Regions from separate parts of the Arthrobacter sp. 05L428 genome, predicted to be linked through region 2. Evidence: riboswitches for the same ligand, from Rfam matches in the RefSeq annotation. Region 2 holds a riboswitch; each other region holds the start of a gene.

Region 1 (4,621 bases), on a different contig from region 2:
GCTGGCCTCCGTCGGTACGTCCATTGGTACCTTCGGGTACACCTCCGGGGCGCCCACGGTGACCTCCAACGGTACAAACGCCTCCACCGCCCTGGTCTGGGCCGTGTACGTAACGGGACCCACCGGTACCGGCGCGGAACTCCGTGCCTACCGCGCAATGCCGGACAGCACCGGTAAGCTTCAGCAGGTTTTCGCGGCCCCGCTGGGCACCGCCGCCAAGTTTTCCACGGTTGCCACTGACAACGGGCGCGTCTACGTGGGAACCCGGGACGGGCACGTGATCGGCTTCGGTGCCCCGACGACCTCAGCGGTTGGGGCGACAAACACGGACCTGGGAACCGCCGCGGTAGGCACCACCGTGAAAGGGAACCTGATCATCACCGCCAGCAGGGCTGTTACGGTCAGTTCCGTCGCAGCACCTGCGCCGTTCGGGATCGAGGCCCTCACACTGCCCCGGACGCTTGCCAAAGGCGGAACCATGACGGTCCCGGTCACCTTCTCGCCGACCGTAGCCGGACAGGTCGACGGGACGTTGACCGTCAAAACCTCCGACGGCGAGACGGACCTTCTGGGGGTTCACGGCGTCGGCACCAAGGACGGACTGGGGGCAACGCCGCCCACCCTGGTATTCACCGACGTGCCGACCCAGACCAGCAGTCGCCAGACCGTAAACGTGGTCAACACCGGCACGAGCGTCGCCACGATCACCGGCGTCACCTTGCCGGGCAACGCCCAGCTTGCGGTCGACCCGGCCACGCTGCCGGCCGTGGGACAGAAGATTCAACCCCTTACTTCCGTTCCGGTGTCCGTCACCTTCAGTCCGACGACGGCAACCCCGGTGGCTGATCAGCTCCTCATCACGAGCGACCGAGGATCGCTCACGGTACCGGTGACGGCGACCGCCGTGTCGGGCGTAGCGCATCTGCAGTTGCCGGCATCCCTGGACTTTGGTGATGTGCCTGCCGGCGCTGCGGCCACCCGGGATTTCACCATTACTAACACTGGCAACATCCCCCTGACGATCACCAAGGCCAAGGCGCCGGAGGGTGTATTCTCCACCACCGTTCCAATCTCGGAAGGCCTGGTGATCCCGCCTGGAGAGTCCGCACATCAGAGCGTGACGTTCAAGCCGACGGTGGTCGGTCAGGCCGGAACCGCCGACACCTACTACCTGCTGACCGCGGACGACGGCCAAGGAGCACAGAAAGTTATGCTCACCGGAATGGGCGTCGACGATCCCATTGGCCTGAAGGCGTACCAGACCAATGCCGGTGACCCGCGGTCTGTCCTCGGCAGGTCGCTGACATTGGAGTACCCGGTGGGGGCAGGGAAATGCCAGGACTACACCAAGGGTGTGATCTGCTGGTCCCCGTCCACCGGGGCCCATTGGGTCGCAGGCGCGATCTACGCCCGCTACAAGGCCGCGGGCGGCGCTGCCGGCGTCCTGGGGTTCCCCACCACCGACCAGCTGACAACCCCGGACACGATCGGGCGGTATGAACACTTCGCCGGCTCCGGCGGGGCATCCATTTACTGGACGCCAAGCACCGGGGCGCACCTCATCACGGGCGCGGTCCGTGCCAAGTGGTCGGCCCTGGGCAGGGAACGGGGACTGCTGGGCTATCCGACGTCGGACGAGGCGCGCACCCCTGATGGCGTGGGACGTTACAGCCACTTCACAGGTTCGGGGGGTTCATCGATCTACTGGACGCCAAGCACCGGGGCGCACTTCATCACGGGCGCGGTCCGTGCCAAGTGGTCGGCCCTGGGCAGGGAACGGGGGCTGCTGGGCTATCCGACGTCAGACGAGACGCGCACCCCCGATGGCGTGGGGCGTTACAGCCACTTCACAGGCTCGGGCGGTGCATCGATCTACTGGTCGGCGAAGACCGGGTCGCACTACGTCCTCGGTGCGATCCGTGCCAAGTGGACGGCCCTCGGCAGGGAAAGGGGACGTCTGGGATATCCGACCCGGGACGAGTACGCAGTGTCCGTGGGCCGGGCTTCGGACTTCCAGCACGGGCGGTTGACCTGGAATAGCTCAACCAGACTGGTGACCGGCTAGCGCGTGCGAGTCCCGGGCCCCAGCGGTCCGCGTAGGACACTGCGCTCGCCGACGGTTTCCCGCGGGAGGACGCAGCTGCTTAGGCCAAGCCGGCCCCCGCACGACAGAATGGATCCATGAGCGAGGCCGGTGACTTCATTGACGCGGCGCTGCTGCGTGAGAGCTCGTGGCAGCGGGCCGAGGAAGCGCAGGCGCAATACGGCCCGGGCCTGGGGAGCTACGGCTCCTCGGTTGGCGCCGTCCGCGGCACTGTCCGCGACGCGCTGCGCCGGTACCGGTCACTCGGCCGCGACGATGTCACCGCCCTCAGCTCGGAGTTGTGGGAGGTGCCCGTCTTCGAACGCCGCCTTGCCGCCGTCGTCCTGCTGCAGTCCAGCCTGGCCCTGCTGGACAATTCGGACCTGACCCGGATCGAGGGTTTCCTGCGGACTGCGCGCCTGCGCGAGCTGGCCGATCCGCTGGCGACCGATGTCGTCGGGCCGCTGATTGCGGGACTGGACGGCCAAAACCGTTCCCGCGCGGAAACCGTGCTGGGCCGCTGGCTGCAGGACCCGGACGATTGGCTGCGGCGGGCGGCCCTGATGGCGCCGCTCCGCGAGCTACGGGCCGGTGGAGGGGATTGGGACCGTTACCGGCGCCAGGCCGGGCTGGCGGAGTCGGGCACCCCGGACGACGCCGGTCTGGTGAGGGAGGCGATCGCTGCCGTCACCTCCGGGATGGCGAAGTAGCGCTACGTGCCGGGCCGGCGCTCCACGACGGCATACGCCTTTCCGTCGAGGAACTGCCAGTCGGTCACCACCATAAAACCGAGCGCGTCCACACGGTCATTCAGGACGTGGATATCGAAGCCGCCGTCGCGCGGTTCCGCGTCCCACGTGGCTACGTGGATTTCCTTTCCCTCGAGAACCAGCAGCTCTGTGTTGACGTCGAAATCCTCCTGCGGCTGATCGCTGAGCTGGCAAATTGCGACACAGTGGCTGTTCATAACGGGGCCTCCGCTCGGGGAATGCTGGGTGCCCTCATCCTATGGCTGGCAGGTAGCAGCGTCCTAGGCTTTCTTCCGCGCCAGGACACGGCTCCGTTATCTGAATGTGACATTCCCGCCCGGGCCCGTTACCGTAGATGGGTGCCTGTTTGTTTCCGATACGGGCGCTCCCGAGCCGATTGCCTAACTCTGCCGCGGCCTGGGATCCGAATGCAACCTTTCTGGCAGAGACGGGGAAACCACTTTTGACCTGCAGTTTTAGCAGGTCTTGGGGTGAAGCCGCACAGCGCCCGCATTGACGGGCCCGCGGCCGGGTGCCTCCCATCCGAATCCGACAGCTCACCTCGCAGGCATTGGGAGAGGCTACAAACATGACTTCAAGCATTACTTCTGCGCGCCATCGTTCCGACGCATCCGCCGGACGGGCCTCAGCATTCTCGGGCAAATCAGGCACCATCGGTCGTCAGGCCGCAGTAATCTTCGCAGCCTCCGGCCTCGTCCTCACGAGCGGAATGGCAGCCAATGCAGCCGTTGCCCCGGCCGAAAACAAAACCGCCCCGGCTTCGTCGGTTGACGTCGGCAGCAAGGTCTCCGCGCCGGTTACCGCTGATTCCGCAGTTCAGATCAGCTTCGCCCGCCCGGCAGTCGCTACCACGCCGGCGCCCGTGATCGAGCAGCCTAAGCCCGTCACCGCCCCTGCGGTTGCCGCCGCTCCGGCTGTCGCGCCTGCCCCTGCTCCGGTGCTCGCGCCGGCAGCGCCGCAGGTCAGCGTTCAGGCGAAGGCGGCCGTGGCACCTGCCTCGGCAGCCGGCGGAGCCAACGCCGCGATGCTTTCGGCCGCCTACAGCCAGATCGGCATCACCCAGGACTGCACCGCCATGGTTGAGAAGGCCCTCGGTGCGGCCGGTATCCACGTGGGCGACCTCGGTCCCCAGCAGTTCATGGGCTACGGCAAGGTTGTGGGTGCCCCGCAGCCCGGCGACATGATCGTCCAGTCCGGCCACGTCGCCATCTACGCCGGTGACGGCATGGCCATCAGCGGTGGCATGAACGGCAGCAACCAGACGATCAAGCACCCGCTGTCCTGGCTGACCGCCACGGGTGGCGTGACCTTCGTCCGCGCCAGCGCACAGCAAAAAGCGTAAGAACCTCTTTCCAGGGCCGGTGGTCGGCTGCTAAACGGCAGCTGGCCACCGGCTTTTGCGCACGTTTACGCCGGCCGGTGAGCTCAGACGGCGTACCGCAGCAGGACGACGCCGTTGCCAAACGCGCGGGTGCCGGCGAGCGTGAGCGCGGTCCTGTCGTCTGCTGACTTGAACAAGGGATTCCCCCGCCCGATCAGCACCGGGTGGACATAAATCCAGTACCCGTCAATGAGCCCGAGCCGGCGGAAGGTATCGGCGAGGTCAGCCCCGCCCAGTGCCAAGTCGCCGCCGGGCTGCGCCTTCAGTTCCAGCACGTCATCGGCGACGACGTCGCGCACCACCGTGGTGTTCCAGTCGGCCCGTTCCAGCGTCCTGGAGTAGACAATCTTCGGCATGTCCCGCCAAATTTTGGCGAACTCGACCATA
Region 2 (4,621 bases):
CGCAGCGCGTTCCGTCAGGTAACAGACTTCGCCGCTGTCAGCGGCGTGGGGCAGAAGGCAGGCATTGCCCTGGCCGCCACGGGTTTGGTCCTCACCGTTACAGTTCCGGCCACCGGCCCCGTGATGGCCACCGATGCGGCCAGGTCCGGTTCGGTTTCCGCGGCGGCCCAGCCCGAGGTCAAGGCCCCGGCCGCCGAAATCAACTTCAACCGCACGGCCGTCACCACCAAGGGTGACCCGGACAGCAAGCTCAAGCAGTTGCTGAGCGCGCAGTCCGTCGGCAGCATCACCCGGGCAGCCTCCGCGGGCAGCCTCGGGGCGCCGCTGGATTCCATGGTCACGGCCTCGCCGTTCGGCTACCGGGTCAGTCCCATCACGGGAGCCGTCGGGGAATTCCACCGGGGCCAGGACTACGCGGCCCAGTGCGGCACTCCTGTACATGCCGCCGCGAGCGGCACCGTAACCTTTTCCGGCTGGCACCCCTACGGGGGCGGCAACCGGGTCGTGATCGACCATGGCAACGGCCTGGAGACCACGTACAACCACTTGTCGTCCTCCGACGTCCACGTGGGCCAGCAGGTCTCACGTGGCGATGTGGTGGCGATGAGCGGGACCACCGGCGCCTCCACCGGCTGCCACCTCCACTTCGAGGTGATGGTCAACGGGGAAGTTGTTGACCCGCTCGGCTGGCTTTAGCCAAGCCGAGGGACCACTCGCATTTCTGTGACACGCCGTGATCTGAATGTGACATTGAGTCCCAACTGCTGTACCGTATGAAGCACGCCAACTTCTCCGAAGTTGGCGCTCTTGAGTGGATTGCCTAACTCTGCCACCGCTCAAGGTCCGTTCGCATGACATCGTCTGGCAGGGGCGGGGGAACCAATTTTGGTCTTCGCAAGAAGACCTTGGGGTTAAGTCGCAAAGCTTCCCAGGAAGCAGCGCGGCCGGGTGACTCCCATCCGAATCCGACAGCTCACCTCGTAGGCATTGGGAGAGGCTACTTTCGTGTCTTCACGCCACAATGCTGCGCGTTCTCGCGCTGGCGAGGCTCAGTTGAGCCCGCTGAATTCCATGCTCCGTGCCGCCCTTGCCGGCGCCCGGACTGGATCACACAACGCAGTTCCCGCTTTTGGCGCGTCTTCGCAGTACACCCTTCGCTAAGAAACCCGTTTCGGGGCGATCCGGCGTACCCCCAAGATGCCGGAGCGTCCTCAGTCCCGCCTGCAAGCAGCGCGGACCCAAGGATCACGAAAGAGAGAACTGAATGACTACTCGTGCAACCATTGCACGCCACCGCGCGGAGGTCACCAAGACCAACTCGCTGGCTGTCATTGCTAAGGCCGTCGGCGACAACGCCGGTGGTATGGGTCGCCAGGCCGCGGTTATCGCTGCAGCCTCCGGCCTGGTCCTGACCAGCGGTATCGCAGCCAACGCTGCCGAGACCAACGTTCAGCGTGAATCGACTTCCGCTTCGGCCATGGAAGTACAGTCCAACGCACCGGCCACGATCTCCGCGGCCTCCAGCATCGCGATCTCCTACGAGAAGCCTGCTGTCACCACCGCGCCGGCTCCCGTTGTCGAGGCGGCCAAGCCCGTCGTCAACGTCCAGGAAGCGGACACCGCCGTCACCGGTACCGGAACTGGTACCGGCACCGCGGTCACCGCATCGCTGGCCACCAAGGCTCCGGCCGCCGTCAGCGGCATGGGCGCTTCGATCGCCGCTGCTGCCTACGCACAGATCGGTGTCTCCCAGGATTGCACCATGCTGGCCACCAACGCGTTGGCCGCAGTGGGCGTCCACTACCACGGCTGGCCGGCGGGTTACCTGTCCCTGGGCCGCACCGTGAGCGCCGCCGAGGCCCAGCCGGGCGACCTCGCCTACTACCAGAACGGCGGCATGGGCATGGCCCACATCGCCGTTTACGTCGGCAACGGCATGGCCGTCCATGGCGGCTGGAACGGCGGCACCACCGCGCTGTACAGCGTCAACGTGGGCTCCGGCCCGGTCTTCATCCGCGTCGGCGGCTAGGACTTAGGCGCGTCTAACGCCTGAAGCTTTGTGAAGGACCCCTGCCCTCGCGGCAGGGGTCCTTTGCAGTTTGCGGCTCGCTCGCGCCCGCCCGCCGACGCGCGGCCGGGAAGCCCGGCAAAGAAAAATTCGGCAATCCGGGCCTTCGGTGTTTACTCTTGTGGTGTCGATCCATAGCCCGACCATGCACAGGGCAGCCGGCCCTCGTGCCCCTGGCGGGTGCGGCCGTGAAGAGGTATGCGGATGCGCACTCTCGTTCTGAATGCTGGATATGAACCGCTGGCGGTAGTCACCTTCCGCCGGGCGCTGGTGCTTGTACTGACCGGGAAGGCCAGCGTGGTGGCCGAGGGGGATGACCCCGTGGTGGGTCCGCAGGATATCCTCGGCCGACCGACGGTGATCCTGCTTAACCGGTACATCAGGCCGCGCTACAACACCCTGACGGCCGTGAGCCGCAGGGGAGTGCTCCGCAGGGACAACCACCGTTGCGCCTACTGCGGCAAGGCTGCCCACACCATCGACCATGTCCACCCCAAGTCGCGGGGCGGGGCGGATTCCTGGGAGAACCTGGTGGCGGCCTGCCTGCGCTGCAACAACGCCAAGGGAGACCACACGCCCGCCGAAATGGGCTGGAAGCTGGGCTTCGTTCCCGGGCCGCCGAAGGGCACGATCTGGCAGATCAAGGAACTGGAGAAGCCGACGCCCGCCTGGGATCCGTTCCTGCTCCCCGAAAAGGCGCACTAGGCAGGCGCACCGGGCAGGCGCACTGAGCAGGCGCACCGGCGTCGCGGGCTGACCCGGCCGCGGTGAAGCCGATGCGGCTAGGCTGGGCTGGTGGAATTCGACGCTGTTGTACTCGCCGGGGGCCGGTCCGCCAGGCTTGGCGGCGTACCCAAGGCCCTGCTGACGGTCGACGGCGGCACCCTGCTAAGTCGGTCACTGCAGGCTGCCCGGGGCGCCCGCCGGACCGTCGTCGTCGGCCCCGACCCCGGCGACTTCCCACCAGATGTGCTCGGCTGCCGCGAGGACCCGCCGTTTGGCGGACCCGCCGCCGCGATCGCCGCCGGCCTTTCCGCCCTGGCCGCCGTTGGGCGCGGGGAGCCCGCCGCGGCCGGCGCGGCCTCGCTGACCCTCGTGCTGGCCTGCGACATGCCCCGCGTGGCCGACGCCGTCCGCGCCTTGCTCGACGCACTGGCTGATGTCCTCGCCAATGCCCCGGGTGACGCCGCGGCCAGCCCCGTCGACGGGTTCGTGGCCGTTTCGGCGGACGGCCGCCTGCAACCCCTCGTGGGACTTTATGGCACGGCCGCGCTAGAACACGCCGTCGCCGACGCGGCGCGGCGGAACGCCCTCGAGGGGGGCTCGGTCTTCTCCCTCCTTGCTAGTCTTGAGCTGCGGCAGGTTCCGGTTCCGGAGGGTTCCACCGATGATGTGGACACTTGGGACGACGCCTCCGCCATGGGGGTGTCCACGCCCGGTCCGGGCCCGTCCGGGGCGCTGGGGCCCAACTCAACTTTGGAGGCAAACGGTGAAGAGCCAGGATGAAACGCTTGAAGACTGGTGCCGTGCGCTGCTCCAGGCCCTTGAGCTCGAAGATGTCGAGATCGACATCAACGAAGTGCTGGGGCTGGCCGGTGTGGCCGCCCACTCCGTCGTCCGGCCGGCCGCGCCGCTGACCACCTTCATCGCCGGCTTCGCCGCCGGCCTGGCGTCCGGATCCGGCCAGGCGCCGGACAGCGTGTCAATGCAGGCCGCCATGGGCGTGGCCCGGAAGCTCGCCAAGGAGTACGCCGCCGCCGAGGCTTCTGGGGCATGACCCCGGAGCCCCCTGACGGCAGCAGCGGCGTCGAGGACGACGATTCCGTGTCCGAACCGTCCGCCGCGCCACCGGATGCCGACGCCTCCGTCGACAATAACGCCCACGACGACGATGACGCCGACGACGGCGCCGCGGCCGTCGGGGAGGCGCCGCACCGGCATCTCGCCCACAGCTGGCAGGAAGCCCGGCAACTGGCCTTCGACTGCGCCGTGCCCATCCCGTCCTCGCCCATTCCGCTCCGGCACGCCTTGGGCCGGACGCTGGCCGAGGACCTGACAGCACTGCATGACATGCCCCACTACGCCTCCTCCGCGATGGACGGCTGGGCGGTCAACGGCAGCGGCCCGTGGATCCTGGCCGAGCCGGGCCAGCGGCTGGCCCCGCACCAGGCGAGCCCGATCAACACCGGAGGACTGATCCCGCCGGGTGCGAAAGCCGTGCTCCGCAGCGAGAGCGGCGTCATCGCCCCGGACGAGGACGGGCTGCCGGTCCTGAAACTGGGCGGTGGCGCCAAGCCCGGGGAACCCCGCAACGGCGAACACATCCGCAAGGCCGCGGAGGAAGCCGCCGCCGGAGAGGTGCTGATAAAGGCCGGCGCCGTGCTCAACCCCGCGCACCTGGCCCTGGCCGCCCTCGCCGGTCACGACGCCCTGCCGGTCCTCGGCAAGGCGATGGTGCGGCTGGTGCTCACCGGCGCCGAAGTCGTCAGCACCGGCGTCCCAGCGCCAGGGGAGGTGCGGGACACGTTCGGGCCGCAGCTCGGCGCCGTCGTG
Region 3 (4,621 bases), on a different contig from region 2:
TGCAGTACATCCCCAACCGTCCGAACGGCTAGCGCGGCGGCGCGGTTCCGTAGCGCGGCCCGTATTCCGAAGGCGGCGCGGCGGCAGGCGCACGCGGCAGGCGCACGTGAGGCCCCGGATCCCAAGATCCGGGGCCTCACTCATGGCTTGCAGCCTCGGCCGCGCTTAGTACCAGTTGTTCGCGTAGTGGAAGTTCAGGGCGCCGCACGGTGAACCGTAGCGGTCCTGCACGTACTGCAGTCCCCAGTTGATCTGGGTCCGGTAGTTGGTCCGGTAATCGGCGCCGGCGCTGGCCATCTTTTCGGCGGGCAGCGACTGGACCACGCCGTAAGCGCCGCTGCTGGCGTTGGTAGCCGTGGTCTTCCAGTCGGACTCCCTGGTCCACAACTTCATCAGGCACTGCATCTCGCTCGGGGCCCAGCCGTGGGCGGGCAGCTGAGAGGCGGCGTAGGCCTGCGCACCGGCGGGGTCGTCAATGGCGACCGGCTTCGCGGGAGCAGGCGCCTTGGCAGCCGGAGCCGGCGCCTTGGCCGCCGGGGCCTTGGCGGGCTTGATTTTGGAGGCCTGGGCCTCCACGCTCATCGGGGCGGGCGAGGTGGGCGTGTTGCTGCCGACGCGTTCGAAGTCCAGGGTCTGCAGGGACGCGGCAGTGTCTTTCGACGCTTCGGCCGTATGCGCGGCAGTGCCGGAGGCCTGGCCCGCGGCCCCTGCCCCCAGCAGGACGGCGAAAGCGGTGGCTACGACGGCGGCGCGCTTGCCATTGGTCCGGGCACGGGGCCGGGACGGGCTCGAAGTGTGCTTCGCCGGCTCGGCGCGGTGGCGCGCGCGCTCGGCGTCGGACGTGCGTTTAGCGCCTTCTGGGCGCGTGGGTGCCTTGATTTCAGTCATGTTCGCCTCTCAACGCCTACGGAGTTAGCTGTCGGGTTCGGATGCGAAATCCGGCCGCACGGAATCTCGACGTGGCGGCTTAACCCCAAGGGTGCATGGATGCAGAATGCCCGGGAACTCTGGGTTCCCCGTCTCTGCCTGGTCCATGGGAATCCGGGTAGCGGCAGAGTTTGGCGTCAGCCCGGACACGCGGCCAGATCGATGGCCGCACCCTAAAACGGTACCGGACTTTCAATCAGATGTCACATTTAGGTAACGGCTGGCCCCTGCTGCGGAGCGGCGTCTTGCCTTCACGGCCGCCGCGTGGGTGCCCGTTTCGACGGTTCCGTGCCCGCTCGACGCCGGTAAGCATCMAGCGGGCACGGAACCGTCGAAACGGCGCGGCGGAGACGGAGGCAAGCGGGGAGAGGAGCCTACTTCGCCAGCTTGTACACGGTGGCGTTCCCCACGGTCTGGGCCTGGTAGTTGGCAGCGACCCAGCTGGCGACCTCGGAGTTGCCGCCGCGGCCCCCGCCCAGGCCGCCCATGCCGCCGGAGATGAAGTAGCCGATCTCGCCGCGGTCCACCATCGCTTGGAACTGCTCGAGCGTGGGGTACGGGTCGCCGCCGTTCCAGCCGCCCAGCGCGATCACATTGGTGCCGGTGGCGAGTTCCAGGCTGGCGGTCTGGGTGGCGCCGGAGACAATCCCGGACCATTTGGCGCCGGAGGACTTCAGCAACGCTGTCAGCTCAGCCGACGCCGTATCCGCGCCGGGTCCGCCGGGCCCGCCGGCGGCCGCCCCGCTGGAACCGGCGATCCCGCCGTCGCCGTCCGGCCTGCCCGCCGCCCCGAAGCCGCCGCCCATCGCGGACGCGGTGGGCCCGGAGGTGGGGATTGACCCCGAATGCGCCTGGGCCGCCGTCGCCAGCGTCCAGGCGGTGGTCCCGAGCCCGCCGGCCAGCAGCGAAAGGACCACGACGCCGGCCGCAGCGGCTTTGCGGAGCCGGGCCGGGAGCGCTGCCAGGCTGTCCACCCGGAGCAGCAGCGCCGCGGCGGCCAGCACGCCCAGGACGACGGCGATCACCCGGAGCCCGGGCAGCCATGCCGGGTCGCGGCCCAGGAGCACAGCGGACCAGACCGAGGCAGCCAACACCGTCACGGCCAGGACCATCCGAGCGGGCCAGTGGGTCCGGCCGCGCCACAGTTCCGCCGAGCCGATGCCCACCAGGGCCGCGACGGCGGGGGCCAGTGCCACGGCATAATACGGATGCACGGTGCCGCTCATGACGCTGAAGATGCCTGCCGTGATCAGCAGCCAGCCGCCCCAGAGCAGGAGCGCGGCACGGGTGGCGGAGGTCCGGGCCTCGCGCCGGGTGAACCACAAACCTGCCACCAGCAGAACCAGGGCCGCCGGCAACAGCCAGGACACTTCACCGCCGAAACTGGTTCCGAACATCCGGGTGATCCCGGCCGCGCCGCCGAAGCCCACGTTGCCGTTTCCGCCCGGGCCGCCGGCATTTCCACCGGGCATCCCGCCGCCGGACCCGGTGATCCGGCCCAGGCCGTTGTAGCCGAAGGTGAGTTCCAGGAAGCTGTTGGTCTCCGACCCCGCCATGTACGGCCGGGCCGAGGCGGGAGTGAGCTGGAACAGCGCCAGGTAGCTGCCGGCCACGACGGCGATCCCCGCCGCGGCGGCGAGGAGGTGCAGGAGCCGGCGGCCGAGGGTGGTGGGTGCCGCCCACAGGTAGGCCAGGGCCAGTCCGGGCACTATCAGGAAGCCCTGCAGCATCTTGGTCAGGAACGCCAGGCCGATTACCGCGCCGGCTGCGGCGAGCCATTTCCAGCCGGCCTTTTCGATGGCGCGGGTGGTGAGGTAGGCGGCCAGCACCAGGCACAGGGTGAGCATGGCGTCGGGGTTGTTGAAGCGGAACATCAGGGCTGCCACTGGGGTCAGCGCCAGGGCGCCGCCGGCCAGTAGGCCCGCCGCGGGACCGGACACGCGCTTGACGGTCAGGTACAGAAGTCCAACGGCGGCCACCCCCATCAGCGCCTGGGGAATGAGCATGCTCAGTGCCGAGAAACCGAAGATCCGCCCGGCGAGGGCCGGGATCCAGAGCGCGGCCGGTGGCTTGTCCACCGTGATGGCGTTGCCCGCGTCGAGGGAGCCGAACAGCAGCGCGGTCCAGTCCTTGGTGCCGGCCTGGATCGCTGCGGCGTAGAAGGAATTGGCGTAGCCGGTGGCTTCCAGGTTCCACAGGTACAACACTGCGGTGAAGACCAGCAGCAGGGCCGCCGAGGGCCGCACCCACCGCCGCTGTGGTCCGAACAGCAGGCGTGCCCGGCGGTCCTGCGCGGCGGCCGGTCGAGGAGCTGCCGGGCGGGTCGCCGTCGTCGAGGGTGCGGGCGCCGATGCGGGCGTGCTGCCGGCCGGGCCGCCGGTGGCGGGGTCGAGGGTTGCGGTCATTTACTTGGCCGTTTCTGTGTGGGGGAGGGCTGAGTCGTTGGCGGCGGACGCCGGAGCATAGGGAACGGCGCCGGGGGCCGGAGGAATGGGGGCGCCCCGACGGCGGAAGACCACGTGCCGGAACAGCAGGAATTTGATGGCGGTGGCGGCCAGGTTGGCGGCGGTCACTGTGACCAGTTCCAGCCAGCGGTCAGGGGTTCCGCCGGCCGTGCCGTGGACGAAGGCGAGCGCACCGGAGGTCAGGGCCAGCCCGATCCCGAATACCAGCAGCCCCTCGAAATGGTGGCGGGCCGCCTGGCTGCTGCCTTGGATGCCGAAGGTGAAGCGCCGGTTCGCCGCGGTGTTGGCCACCGCGGTAGTGAGCAAGGCGAGGAAGTTGGCCAGCTGCGGGTCCATGATTCCCCGGCAGAGCACGAAGATCAGCAAGTACGCGAGGGTCGAAGCCACCCCGATGCTGCCGAAGCGCACGAGCTGGCCGAAGAGGCTTCCGCCGGGGCTTTGTTCCTGGGCCCGGGACGAAGCCGGCAGCGGTCCGCGGGCCAGGGCGGAGCGGAGTTCGGGAACCGGGATCCGGCCCGAGAGCAGGTCCCGGCTCAGCCGGGCCATGCCGCGCAGGTCCGCGATGGCCGTCTGGACGATGTCCACGCTGGAGTCCGGGTCGTCGGTCCAATCGACCGGGACTTCGTGGACGCGCAGGCCGCACCTCTCGGCGAGTACCAGCAGCTCGGTGTCGAAGAACCAGGCGTTGTCCAGCGTGTGCGGGAGCAGCTGCCGGGCCACGTCCGCCCGGATGGCCTTGAAGCCGCACTGGGCGTCGCTGAAGTGGGCGCCCAGGCACGACTGCAGCAGCAGGTTGTAGCTGCGCGAGATGAATTCCCGTTTGGGTCCGCGGACCACACGCGAGTTGTGGGTCAGCCGGGTCCCGATCGCGAGGTCCGAGTGCCCCGAAATGAGCGGGGCCAGCAGGGGGCCGAGCGCCGCCAGGTCGGTGGACAGGTCCACGTCCATGTACGCCAGGAGCGGCGACGGCGAGGCAAGCCACACCTTGCGCAGCGCATTCCCGCGGCCTTTTTCGGCCATGTGGACGACGGTGATCTCCCGGAGCTCACGGGCGACGCGTTCCGCCGTCTGGAGTGTTCCGTCGGTGCTGGCGTTGTCCGCCACCGTGATCCGAAAGGAATGCGGGAAGCAGCCGACAAGGTAGGCGTGCAGCCGGCGCAGGCACGCTTCGAGGTCCCGTTCCTCGTTGAACACTGGAATGGTGACATCCAGGACCGGTGTGGTGGTGC

What was found. A riboswitch is a leader RNA that binds a small molecule or an ion and turns the genes downstream of it on or off. The one in region 2 is predicted to bind cyclic di-AMP.
Region 1: it holds a riboswitch for cyclic di-AMP, as region 2 does, so the genes downstream of both, AC1DH3_RS05285 (hypothetical protein) here and AC1DH3_RS09085 (NlpC/P60 family protein) in region 2, are expected to answer to the same signal.
Region 3: it holds a riboswitch for cyclic di-AMP, as region 2 does, so the genes downstream of both, AC1DH3_RS08230 (aggregation-promoting factor C-terminal-like domain-containing protein) here and AC1DH3_RS09085 (NlpC/P60 family protein) in region 2, are expected to answer to the same signal.

The regions. Positions count from the first base shown of each region.
Region 1 covers NZ_JBFTNW010000001.1:1,133,695-1,138,315, forward strand. The annotation lists gene AC1DH3_RS05270 (Ig-like domain-containing protein) at 1-2,065, shown strand, start outside; gene AC1DH3_RS05275 (DNA alkylation repair protein) at 2,182-2,793, shown strand; gene AC1DH3_RS05280 (hypothetical protein) at 2,796-3,050, opposite strand; cyclic di-AMP (ydaO/yuaA leader) riboswitch at 3,252-3,417, shown strand; gene AC1DH3_RS05285 (hypothetical protein) at 3,422-4,195, shown strand; gene AC1DH3_RS05290 (dihydrofolate reductase family protein) at 4,279-4,621, opposite strand, start outside.
Region 2 covers NZ_JBFTNW010000003.1:97,625-102,245, forward strand. The annotation lists gene AC1DH3_RS09080 (M23 family metallopeptidase) at 1-696, shown strand, start outside; cyclic di-AMP (ydaO/yuaA leader) riboswitch at 843-1,001, shown strand; gene AC1DH3_RS09085 (NlpC/P60 family protein) at 1,265-2,029, shown strand; gene AC1DH3_RS09090 (HNH endonuclease) at 2,273-2,773, shown strand; gene mobA (molybdenum cofactor guanylyltransferase) at 2,864-3,574, shown strand; gene AC1DH3_RS09100 (DUF6457 domain-containing protein) at 3,558-3,845, shown strand; gene AC1DH3_RS09105 (molybdopterin-binding protein) at 3,842-4,621, shown strand, end outside.
Region 3 covers NZ_JBFTNW010000002.1:393,774-398,394, forward strand. The annotation lists gene AC1DH3_RS08225 (VOC family protein) at 1-32, shown strand, start outside; gene AC1DH3_RS08230 (aggregation-promoting factor C-terminal-like domain-containing protein) at 166-888, opposite strand; cyclic di-AMP (ydaO/yuaA leader) riboswitch at 887-1,067, opposite strand; gene AC1DH3_RS08235 (glycosyltransferase family 39 protein) at 1,302-3,332, opposite strand; gene AC1DH3_RS08240 (bifunctional glycosyltransferase family 2/GtrA family protein) at 3,333-4,621, opposite strand, start outside.